Regions from separate parts of the Gottfriedia sp. NPDC056225 genome, predicted to be linked through region 3. Evidence: riboswitches for the same ligand, from Rfam matches in the RefSeq annotation. Region 3 holds a riboswitch; each other region holds the start of a gene.
What was found. A riboswitch is a leader RNA that binds a small molecule or an ion and turns the genes downstream of it on or off. The one in region 3 is predicted to bind S-adenosylmethionine.
Positions count from the first base shown of each region.

Region 1: linked by a shared signal. The riboswitch ahead of ACFCYN_RS13715 (LLM class flavin-dependent oxidoreductase) and the one ahead of ACFCYN_RS03805 (methionine ABC transporter ATP-binding protein) in region 3 are both predicted to bind S-adenosylmethionine.
Region 2: linked by a shared signal. The riboswitch ahead of ACFCYN_RS07065 (trans-sulfuration enzyme family protein) and the one ahead of ACFCYN_RS03805 (methionine ABC transporter ATP-binding protein) in region 3 are both predicted to bind S-adenosylmethionine.

Region 1 covers NZ_JBHJTJ010000019.1:11,974-15,256, reverse strand. The annotation lists gene ACFCYN_RS13725 (NAD(P)-dependent alcohol dehydrogenase) at 1-442, opposite strand, end outside; gene ACFCYN_RS13720 (MerR family transcriptional regulator) at 703-1,119, shown strand; SAM riboswitch class I at 1,448-1,554, shown strand; gene ACFCYN_RS13715 (LLM class flavin-dependent oxidoreductase) at 1,767-2,816, shown strand; gene ACFCYN_RS13710 (ATP-grasp domain-containing protein) at 2,832-3,283, shown strand, end outside.
Region 2 covers NZ_JBHJTJ010000007.1:10,001-13,283, forward strand. The annotation lists gene ACFCYN_RS07060 (trans-sulfuration enzyme family protein) at 1-574, opposite strand, end outside; gene ACFCYN_RS07065 (trans-sulfuration enzyme family protein) at 580-1,749, opposite strand; SAM riboswitch class I at 1,829-1,932, opposite strand; gene ACFCYN_RS07070 (ATP-dependent DNA helicase) at 2,013-3,283, opposite strand, start outside.
Region 3 covers NZ_JBHJTJ010000003.1:81,922-85,204, reverse strand. The annotation lists gene ACFCYN_RS03810 (methionine ABC transporter permease) at 1-201, opposite strand, end outside; gene ACFCYN_RS03805 (methionine ABC transporter ATP-binding protein) at 191-1,207, opposite strand; SAM riboswitch class I at 1,377-1,494, opposite strand; gene ACFCYN_RS03800 (GapA-binding peptide SR1P) at 1,833-1,958, shown strand; gene ACFCYN_RS03795 (sulfite exporter TauE/SafE family protein) at 2,345-3,136, opposite strand; gene ACFCYN_RS03790 (sulfurtransferase TusA family protein) at 3,176-3,283, opposite strand, start outside.

The DNA of each region.
Region 1 (3,283 bases), on a different contig from region 3:
TGTTATCAGGTATTTTAACCACGAAATCTTCTGTTACAACGATGTGGGTTGAGTAACCACCCTGAGTTGGCTCGCCATATTTGTCAACGCCAGCATAAGTAGGTGTATTTCCTTTAAGACAGTATTGTTCTTCTCCTTTACGGCAGTTTTCACAATCGCCGCATGAGTCAACCATACAACCAACACCAACTCGATCGCCAACCTTGTATTTCGCTACCTCTGCTCCTACATCCGTTACTATTCCGGCAATTTCATGTCCCGGTACAAGTGGGTAGTGCACATGACCCCATTCTCCATGTGCAGTATGAATGTCGGAATGGCAAATTCCAGCGTATTTTATTTCAATTAGAACATCATTTAAATCAAGATCACGTCGTTTAATCTCAGAAGCTCGAAAGGACTTGTCAGGACCATCTACAGCTCTTGCTTTTGCAGTTATCATAAATAAAACCTCCTAAAAAATATTTATAAAGAGAACAAAACAAATCACTCAGGTTAAACTCTACTTGGATATTTACCTTAAATTTATTCTCTTGCACCATCATCATAATCCCTCTAGTTAACTCTAGGTCAAGCGATTAAATTATTTTTTTGAGGAATCCAAGTTTCTTTTTTGTGACATAAAAAAAATAACGTGATAAAATCCCTTCATAATAATAGAGTTGGCTCAGGGGCTAAATCATAAAGAGAGGAAGATAAGTGTTGAAAACATATTCAATCGGGGAAGTAGCAAAAGAATTGAAACTTACTGTATATACTTTGCGATACTATGACAAAGAAGGGCTTATGCCTTTTGTGGAACGGACAACCAGTGGTATACGAGTTTTTAAAGAATCTGATATAGAGGCGTTAAAAATAATTGAGTGTCTGAAATCTACAGGGATGCCAATAAAGGAAATTAAAAATTTCATAGAATGGTGTTCTGATGGAGATTCCACATTACAACTAAGATATGACTTGTTTATGGAAAGAAAAGCGAATGTAGAAGCACAGATGGAAGAATTAAAAAAAACTATGGAAATTATCGAGTACAAATGTTCATATTATCAAATTGCTTTAGAAGCAGGAACGGAAAATATTTTAAAAAACAATAAAAAAGAAACTTTGAATTGTCAGTAACTAAAAGCCCCCCACCGATTCATAAATGAGTTATGAATTAGTGGTCATTATTTTTTTGAGTCAACTAATCAATTTAAACTTGATCAGTATGTAAACCTGATTTTGTTGTTGATCGATGACTCCAAAAATCTAAACATATACACAAATGTAAAGGCAAATCTCAACTCGTAAACGAACAATTATTATATATTATAAAAAATTTATAAAATTTTATTTTTTCTAATAACAACACCGATGAAAGCGTTATCAATATAGAGGAACTTAAAATCCGATATTGACAATCAGTTTACTAGGATTTATTATTCAATTAATGAAATTACATAACAGAAACTTATCGAGAGTGACCGAGGGATCAGGCCCTATGACGTCCGGCAACCTCCTTGAAAAGGAACGGTGCCACTTCCTGCAGAATGAAATCATTCTGATAGATAAGTCGAAAACAATCGTTTCCGATGCCTCTTTCTGAATGAAAGAGGCTTTTTATGTTTTTATATACTTTTCAATTACAGGGGGGATCTCTTAATCATTCTACAAGATATTAAGGAATTTGTTTTATAACTTACTTTTATAAAATTTTTTATTTAAACAAAATGCAAGCTTAGTTGATAGTTAACTTGTTTAGATGAATAATAAGGGAGAGAATAGAAATGAAATATGGTTTTTGGTTACCGATTTTTGGAGGATGGTTAAGAAATGTGGACGACGAAAAGATGCCACCAACCTTTGATTATGCTAAAGAAGTTATTCAATCAGCAGAAAAATGGGGCTACTCAACTACTTTAATAGCTGAATTATATTTAAATGATATAAAAGGACCAGAACATGATTCACTTGAAGCTTGGTCGACTGCAGCTGCTCTAGCAGCAGTGACGGAAAAAATTGAAATTATGACAGCAATACGCCCTGGTTTTCATAATCCAGCTGTAACAGCGAAAATGGCAGCAAATATCGATCAAATCAGTAATGGCCGTTTTACGTTAAACGTAGTTTCTGCTTGGTGGGCAGAAGAAGCGCGTCAATACGGTGGCATTTTTACAGAGCACGATGAGCGTTATGCGCGAACTGAAGAGTTTATTGATGTTCTAAAAGGGTTATGGACAGAAGAAACCTTCAATTATTCTGGCCAATTTTATAATTTAAAAGAAACGAAGCTTGCTCCAAAACCTGTTCAAAGACCTAATCCACTGCTCTATGCTGGAGGTGAAAGTGAAAAAGGTAAGCAAACAATTGCTGAAAAATGTGATGCTTATGTGATGCACGGTGGAACAGTTGAAGAGATTGCTCGAAAAATAAATGATATGAAAGTTCGCCGTGAACAAACTACTAATGCACCATTTAGTTCTTTCGGTATGGCTGCTTATGTTATTTGCCGCGATACAGAAGAAGAAGCTTTTGCAGAGCTTGAAAAAATCACATCCGTAAAGGAATCAAGCGGTTATGCAGGGTTTAAAGATTTCACAACAAAATCACAATTAGAGCAACAAATACAATTACAAGATTATTCGGTTTCAAATCGTGGGTTAAGACCAAATTTAGTTGGTACGCCTGAACAAATTGCAGATCGAATTTTACAATACGAAGAAGCGGGCTTAGACTTACTATTATTACAATTCTCTCCTCAACTAGAGGAAATGGAACGCTTTTCTAAGCAAGTTATGCCTTTAGTAGAACAAAAACGTAGTTTAATAAATAGCTAGAATGGGGATATGAAAATGAGCAAAGTATACGTTATACATGAAAATAGTGAATGGACACTACATTTAACAAAAAGATTAGAGGAGCTAGGTGTTCCTTATGAAGAATGGCACTTAGATGAAGGAACGGTTGATTTATCAGTAGCACCACCAGAAGGAATCTTCTACAGCCGAATGAGCGCTTCTTCTCATACACGTGATCATCGTTTTGCAGCTGAATTAACAGGGCAAGTATTAGCTTGGCTTGAGGCACATGGGCGTACGGTATTAAATGGAACAAGCGCTTTAAAGCTAGAAGTTAGTAAGGTTTTACAATACTTAGAATTAAATAAATATGGTGTAAAGACGCCAAAAACAATTGCAGCTGTTGGAAAACAAAATATTATTAACGCGGCTGAAAAATTTGCAGGACAGTCATTTATCACAAAGCATAATCGTGCTGGTAAAGGATTAGGTGTTCAATTATTCCA
Region 2 (3,283 bases), on a different contig from region 3:
TATGAACTACAATATCTGCACCTAGGTCTAGTGGTTTTTGTAAATATGGTGATAAAAAGCTATTATCTACAATTACTAGAATGTCATTTTCTTTCGCAAGTTTAATTGCACCTCTTAAGTCAGTAATTTTCAAAAGTGGGTTAGATGGGGTCTCTAAATAAAGTCCCTTTGTATTTGGCTTTATTCCTGCTTCAATCTCCTGTAAATTTGAAGCGTCTACAAATGTGAATTCGATACCAAAACGATTTAATACTTTCGTCGCTATTCTGAAAGTCCCTCCGTAAACATCTTCGCAAATAACAATATGATCTCCTGCTGAGAACAGTGATAAAACAGATGAAATAGCAGCCATCCCTGATGAGAACGCAAAGCCGCGCACACCGTTTTCTAATTTTGCAATTGTATTTTCTAATGCTTCTCTTGTTGGGTTCCCACTTCTTGCGTAGTCATATTTCCCAAAATTCTCAATATCAAATTGGTGAAATGTTGAAGTCTGATAGATAGGAATACTTAATGCACCTGTCGTCGGATCCACTTCATTTCCATTATGAATTAATTTAGTTCCAAATTTCAATTTTATCACCCCAATGCATTTTCTAAATCATTTAATAAATCATCGATATGTTCAATTCCTACTGATAATCGTAATGTATGGTCATCTAGACCAAGTTTTCTTTTAAATTCCTCAGGCATTTCAGAATGTGTTTGAGTATGAGGATACGTTATTAGCGATTCAACTCCACCTAAACTTTCTGCAAATGTAATGACGTTTACACTTCCTAAAACTTGTTCAACTAAACTTAAATCTTTTACTTTAAATGAAATCATTGCCCCAAATCCTGTTGCTTGTTCTTTAATAATTGAATAACCTTTATGTGTTGGTAGTCCTACATAGTACACTTCAGTAACATTCGGATGATTTTCTAAATACTTTGCAAGTACAATCGCATTTTTTTGACTATATTCCATACGTAAGTGCAATGTTTTTATTCCTCTTAAAATTAACCAAGAGTCAAATGGAGCTAAAGTTGCACCCGTTGATTTTTGATAGTAGCGTATACGCTCATTCGTAGATTCTGAGTTTGTCACAACAAAGCCAGCAAGTGTATCATTATGACCACCTAAATACTTCGTTCCACTGTGAACAACAACATCTGCGCCTAGTTCGATTGGTTTGAAGAAATAAGGTGTTAAAAATGTATTATCGACAATCACTAGAATATCTCGTTCTTTTGCAATCTCAACAACTCTTTTTAAATCTGTCACTTTCATCATTGGATTTGAAGGTGTTTCAATAAAAATTCCTTTTGTGTTCGGTTTAAGCGAAGCCAGAATTTCTTCAATTTCAGTTGTATCAATAAAATTATGCTCAATTCCATACGGCGAATAGATTTCTTCAAACAGACGATATGTACCACCGTATAAATCATCTGACACAATCACGTGATCTCCTTTTTTAAATAAACTTAATACTGCTGTAACGGCTGCATTACCAGTTGCAAATGCAACACCAAAATTTGCGTTTTCTAATTTTGCCACAGTATTTTCTACTTCTTCACGAGTTGGGTTTTGTAATCTTGCATAATCATATCCAGTCGATTGGTTTAACCCTGCATGCTTAAATGTTGCAGATTGGTAAATTGGATAACTGATTGCACCAGTTAATGGATCATATCCTTTACTTCCATGTACAGCAATTGTTTCGATTGATTTTTCCTTCGTATTTAAAGCTACTTTTGTCTTAGTCATTATTAAATCCCCCATTTTAGTCAAAATAAAAAACCACTTCCTAAAAAATAAGAAGTGGTTATGTCTCGATAACATATCGCTCTTATCTTCCAGGCTATATACCTGCAGGATTTAGCACTTTCTAGTTTTCACTAGAGTTGCCGGGTTTCGTCGGGCCAGTCCCTCCACCGCTCTTGATAAGATTATTTAATTATATTGATTAGTATATTAAAAACTCTGATAATTATCAATTGTTTTTTTCGAATTATTTAATTATTAATATTTCATTTCCATTCTGCAGGTAGTAAATTTTGATAAAGTGCACTCTTATATCGATCATCAATTAGTAACAAAGTCCCTTTATCCGTTTCTGATCGGATAACTCTTCCACCTGCTTGCATGACTTTATTCATCCCGGGAAAGACATATGCATAATAATACCCATTTTTCCCAACCGAATTAAAATGATCTTTTAAAATATTTCTTTCTAAACAGATTTGTGGCAATCCTACACCGATTACTACGACACCATTTAATCGATCGCCCTTTAAATCGATCCCCTCGGAGAAAATTCCACCTAATACAGCAAATCCAACTAAAGTCTTCTCATTAAGACTATTAAATTGTAATAGAAAATCTTCTCTATCAAATTCTGACATACCATTTTCTTGAACAATTGTTCTAATAGTCGGATACTTAGTTTGAAATAATTCGATACTTTGAATGAGATATTGATAAGAAGGATAGAAAACTAAATAATTTCCTTTACTTTTCGAAATTTCTTTATAAATCGTATCGATTAATCTTTCTAAATTTTTTACACGGTCTTGATATCGGGTTGATAAAGAGTCAATGGTTACTTGAAGTTGTTCTTTACTAAAAGGCGGATCAATCGTAATCGTATAATCACGATCTTGATCGCCAAGCATATCTTGAAAATATTGTACTGGCGTTAAGGTTGCTGAGAAATAAATAGTAGAGCGAAATTTTTTTATAACATCGTTTACTACTTTAAATGGATCAAGGCAAAATAGTTTTACGTGAACCTCACTTTTATAAAGCTCATAGTAGCAAATATACTGTTCATCAAAAAACTCTGCGATTTTAACAAAGTTGAGTGATTCAAAATACGTATCTAGTAGAATTTGTTTATTTTCATCCTCGTCCAATTCCTGCAATTTAATTTCTGCTATTTCATTAAATTTGTGAAGAAGCTCAATTAATTCCTCATCAAATTCCTTTGATACAGGAGCTACAGTATCCTTCCAAATTTTTCTTAATTCTATAAATCGCTTATTAATGACATTTACAGATTCATATAAATCATCTTTAATACTTTTATATCTATTTTTCAACTCTAAAAATTTAGATTTAAAAATACTTGCAGAATACATCTCTCTCGCACGATCTACAAGATTATGAGCCTCGTCAATCAATAATACCGAACTACGTTTATGCTCATCGAATAACCGTTTTAATGATACTCTAGGATCGAAAATATAATTAACATCACAAATAATGGCATCTGAAGAATTTAATAAATCTAACGAATATT
Region 3 (3,283 bases):
TCGCAAAATATTAATAATAGTATTTAACACCGTAAATACAGGTCTGTTTGCCATTATATGTCCAGGTCTTGTTACAACTAGGATAATACCTAATGGCAAACCTATAATTGTTCCAAAAATAAATGAACCGAGTACTGTCAGAAATGTTTCATTGCATGCTTGCAGAAACTGTGGCCAGAAGAATTCCCAATTAAGCTCCATTTAACTCAACCTCCTTTACATCTATTCCTTTTTCCAAAATATATTTAATAGCTTTTTCACTTTCATCTTCTGTTCCCTCTAGTGCAACAAGCAAATTACCATAAGGTCTTTCCTGCAGCTCTGTAATAGATCCATAAAGAATGTTTAGGTGAATATCGAACTTTTTAAGAACCTCTGATAATAGAGGATTGGCTGCCTTTTCTCCTAAAAAGACTAATTGATAATATTTTCCCTTTGCCAATGAGTTCGATAACTTAGGGGGTACCTCATGTTGTAATACAGTGTTAACGAAATTTTTTGTAATGCTTTTTTGTGGACTCGTAAAAACATCGTACACATGGCCTTCTTCAACAATTTCTCCATTCTCAATGACGGCAACTTTGTCACATAAATCACGAATGACACTCATTTCATGCGTAATTAGGAAAATGGTAAGATTATAGGATTTATTTACCTTCCTTAAAAGATCCAGTACATTCTTCGTTGTTTCTGGGTCCAATGCTGATGTTGCCTCATCGCAAAGCAGAACGTCTGGGTCTGTTACTAATGCCCTTGCTATTCCCACTCTTTGCTTTTGTCCTCCCGATAAATGCCCTGGATAAACATCTTGTTTCCCCGAAAGTCCAACAAATTCAATTAATTCCATTACCTTTTTTTGAACATCACCTTTCTTCTTTCCTTCAAGGTAAAGCGGCATTGCTATATTATCAAAAACCGTTTTCGCTGAAAGAAGATTAAAGTGCTGGAATATAACGCCAATTTTTCTACGCGTTTTACGTAACTGTTCATCGTTCAAAGCCAACAAGTCTAAACTATCAATCAGAACTGATCCTTCTGTTGGTTCTTCAAGTCTATTTAAACAGCGAATCAATGTACTTTTACCTGCTCCCGAAAAGCCAATGATTCCATAAATCTCCCCCTTCTCAATTTTCATATTAATATTATTTAGCGCTTTAATTGGTGGCCTTCCAGGATAAACCTTGGAGACGTTTTTAATCTCAATCAAATTTATTCCTCCAATGCTAGTAATCTTAAAAATAACAAAGTATTCTTATATGTAAACTAGGTTTTGTATGTGTGTTTCCCCCTTTTTTCTCTTGTAAACTATCAAAAAACCCCTCTCCTTATCCAATAACACAGATAAGAAGAGGGGTTAAATATATAAGCCACTTTACTTCTTATCTTTCAAATCGCTTAAACGATTTGCAGGAATTAGCACGGTATTTGTTACGAAATAACAAACCCGTTGCCGAGGTATCGTAGGGCCAGTCCCTCCACCTCTCTGGATAAGTAATAGAATTTATTAAGTTTTAAAATTATTGAGTTAATATTATCCCTCTTTTTTTAATACGTCAAGTAGTATTTTACAATTTTTTTGAGAAATTTTAGCTAACAATAGTAAGTTTTTCTGTTTGTATTAATTAGCATATGCTTGTCAAAAACATATTTTTATATAGTTTTTAGATCTATTTTTTAATACCAAGAAAAAAATATTTTGAGTAGATTTTTGTTAAGAAACCTTGCTAATTCAACGTTCTCTACCTATGGACATTTCCCGTCCACAGGGTGGGTAAAGTCCCTGGAGAAATAACGAATTGAACGTGCTATAGTGGGTGTAGGAGGTGTTTCTCATGCAAATTTTAATCTGTAAAGAATGTGAAGAAACCATTGAGTACGCGGAGTATAAAAAAGTAGTAAAAATCTATTCAACATGCGAACATTGCAAAACCGAAGAAAGTACTTCAACTTTAAAATAATTTAATATACTAAAAAAATAGATAAATTTTGTTATCAAGGCTTTAATGCAAAAAGGATCTTCCATTAAAAAAATGAAGATCCTTTTTGCTTTTTATTTTACGAACATTAGTATTATTTTAAGTAAATTTGTAGACATGCTCATCGATACTATTACGCTATAAATTTGTTAAACCCGTTCAAGCTTTTTAAAGGGTTCAAGAGGTAATTCAACACGGATAATCTAACAAGCGTTAATACCTCACATACTAATTTTAAGCCTTGTTTGTTCGTAGACAATTAAGTATTCCTTTTTTTACAATCCTATTAGTTAGTACATAAAAAAGGGCGATAAAAAAACAGAAAAACTCTCTTTCAAGTTATTCTGCTTTTTTATATAAATCCGTATTCAAGTAATCCATGTTTTAATAATCGTAAACCAAATTTTCAACGCAGTAAATCCGATTAACACTGCTAAAATTCCTCGTAAAACCTGCGTTTTTGTTTTTTTGCCTATTTTTGCTCCTAATGGTGAAGCAATTAAACTGGCAACTACAACGATAATAGTAGGCAAAATTGTAACTTGACCAGTAGAGACTTTACCGATTGTTACACCTATTGAAGAAATGAATGTAATCGCTAATGAGGAAGCAATTGTAATTCGTGTTGGTATTTTTAAGATTGTTAGCATGATTGGTACTAAAAGAAATGCTCCGCCTGCTCCAACTATACCAGCACTAGTACCAACGACAAATGCTAAACCCGCCGCAAGCCAAATATTAATTGAAATTTGACCATTTTCTGCCATTTCAATCTCTTTTCTAGGAATGAACATTAAAACGACCGCAATCACTGCTAAAATACCGTAAACAAGATTAATCCCATGCTCTGAAAGTAAATTTGAGCCGAATCCACCAAGAAAACTTCCGATTAGTACACTAATTCCCATGCTTAATATAACTCGTTTATTTAAGTAGCCACTTTTACGATAGCTTAATACTCCACCTAAAGTTGCAAATACTACTTGTACGGCACTGATCCCCGAAACTTGATGAGAAGTGAAAGATGCAAATCCTAACAATGGAGGAACAAATAAAAGCATTGGATAGTTTATAATCGCTCCACCTATCCCTACCATGCCTGAGATGAAAGAACCAATAAAGCCCACTAAAAACAGTACTAAAATTAAGGTCCAGTCCAATTGAAGACCCCCTATAATTGAAACTATGAATCGATTAATTTATCCTTTTTTGATCCAAAATTTTAATACATTATTTTCTTCTACATATTCTAGTAATTCATGACCACCTGATTTAGCCCAAGCTGCTAGATCATTTTTAGCCCCTTT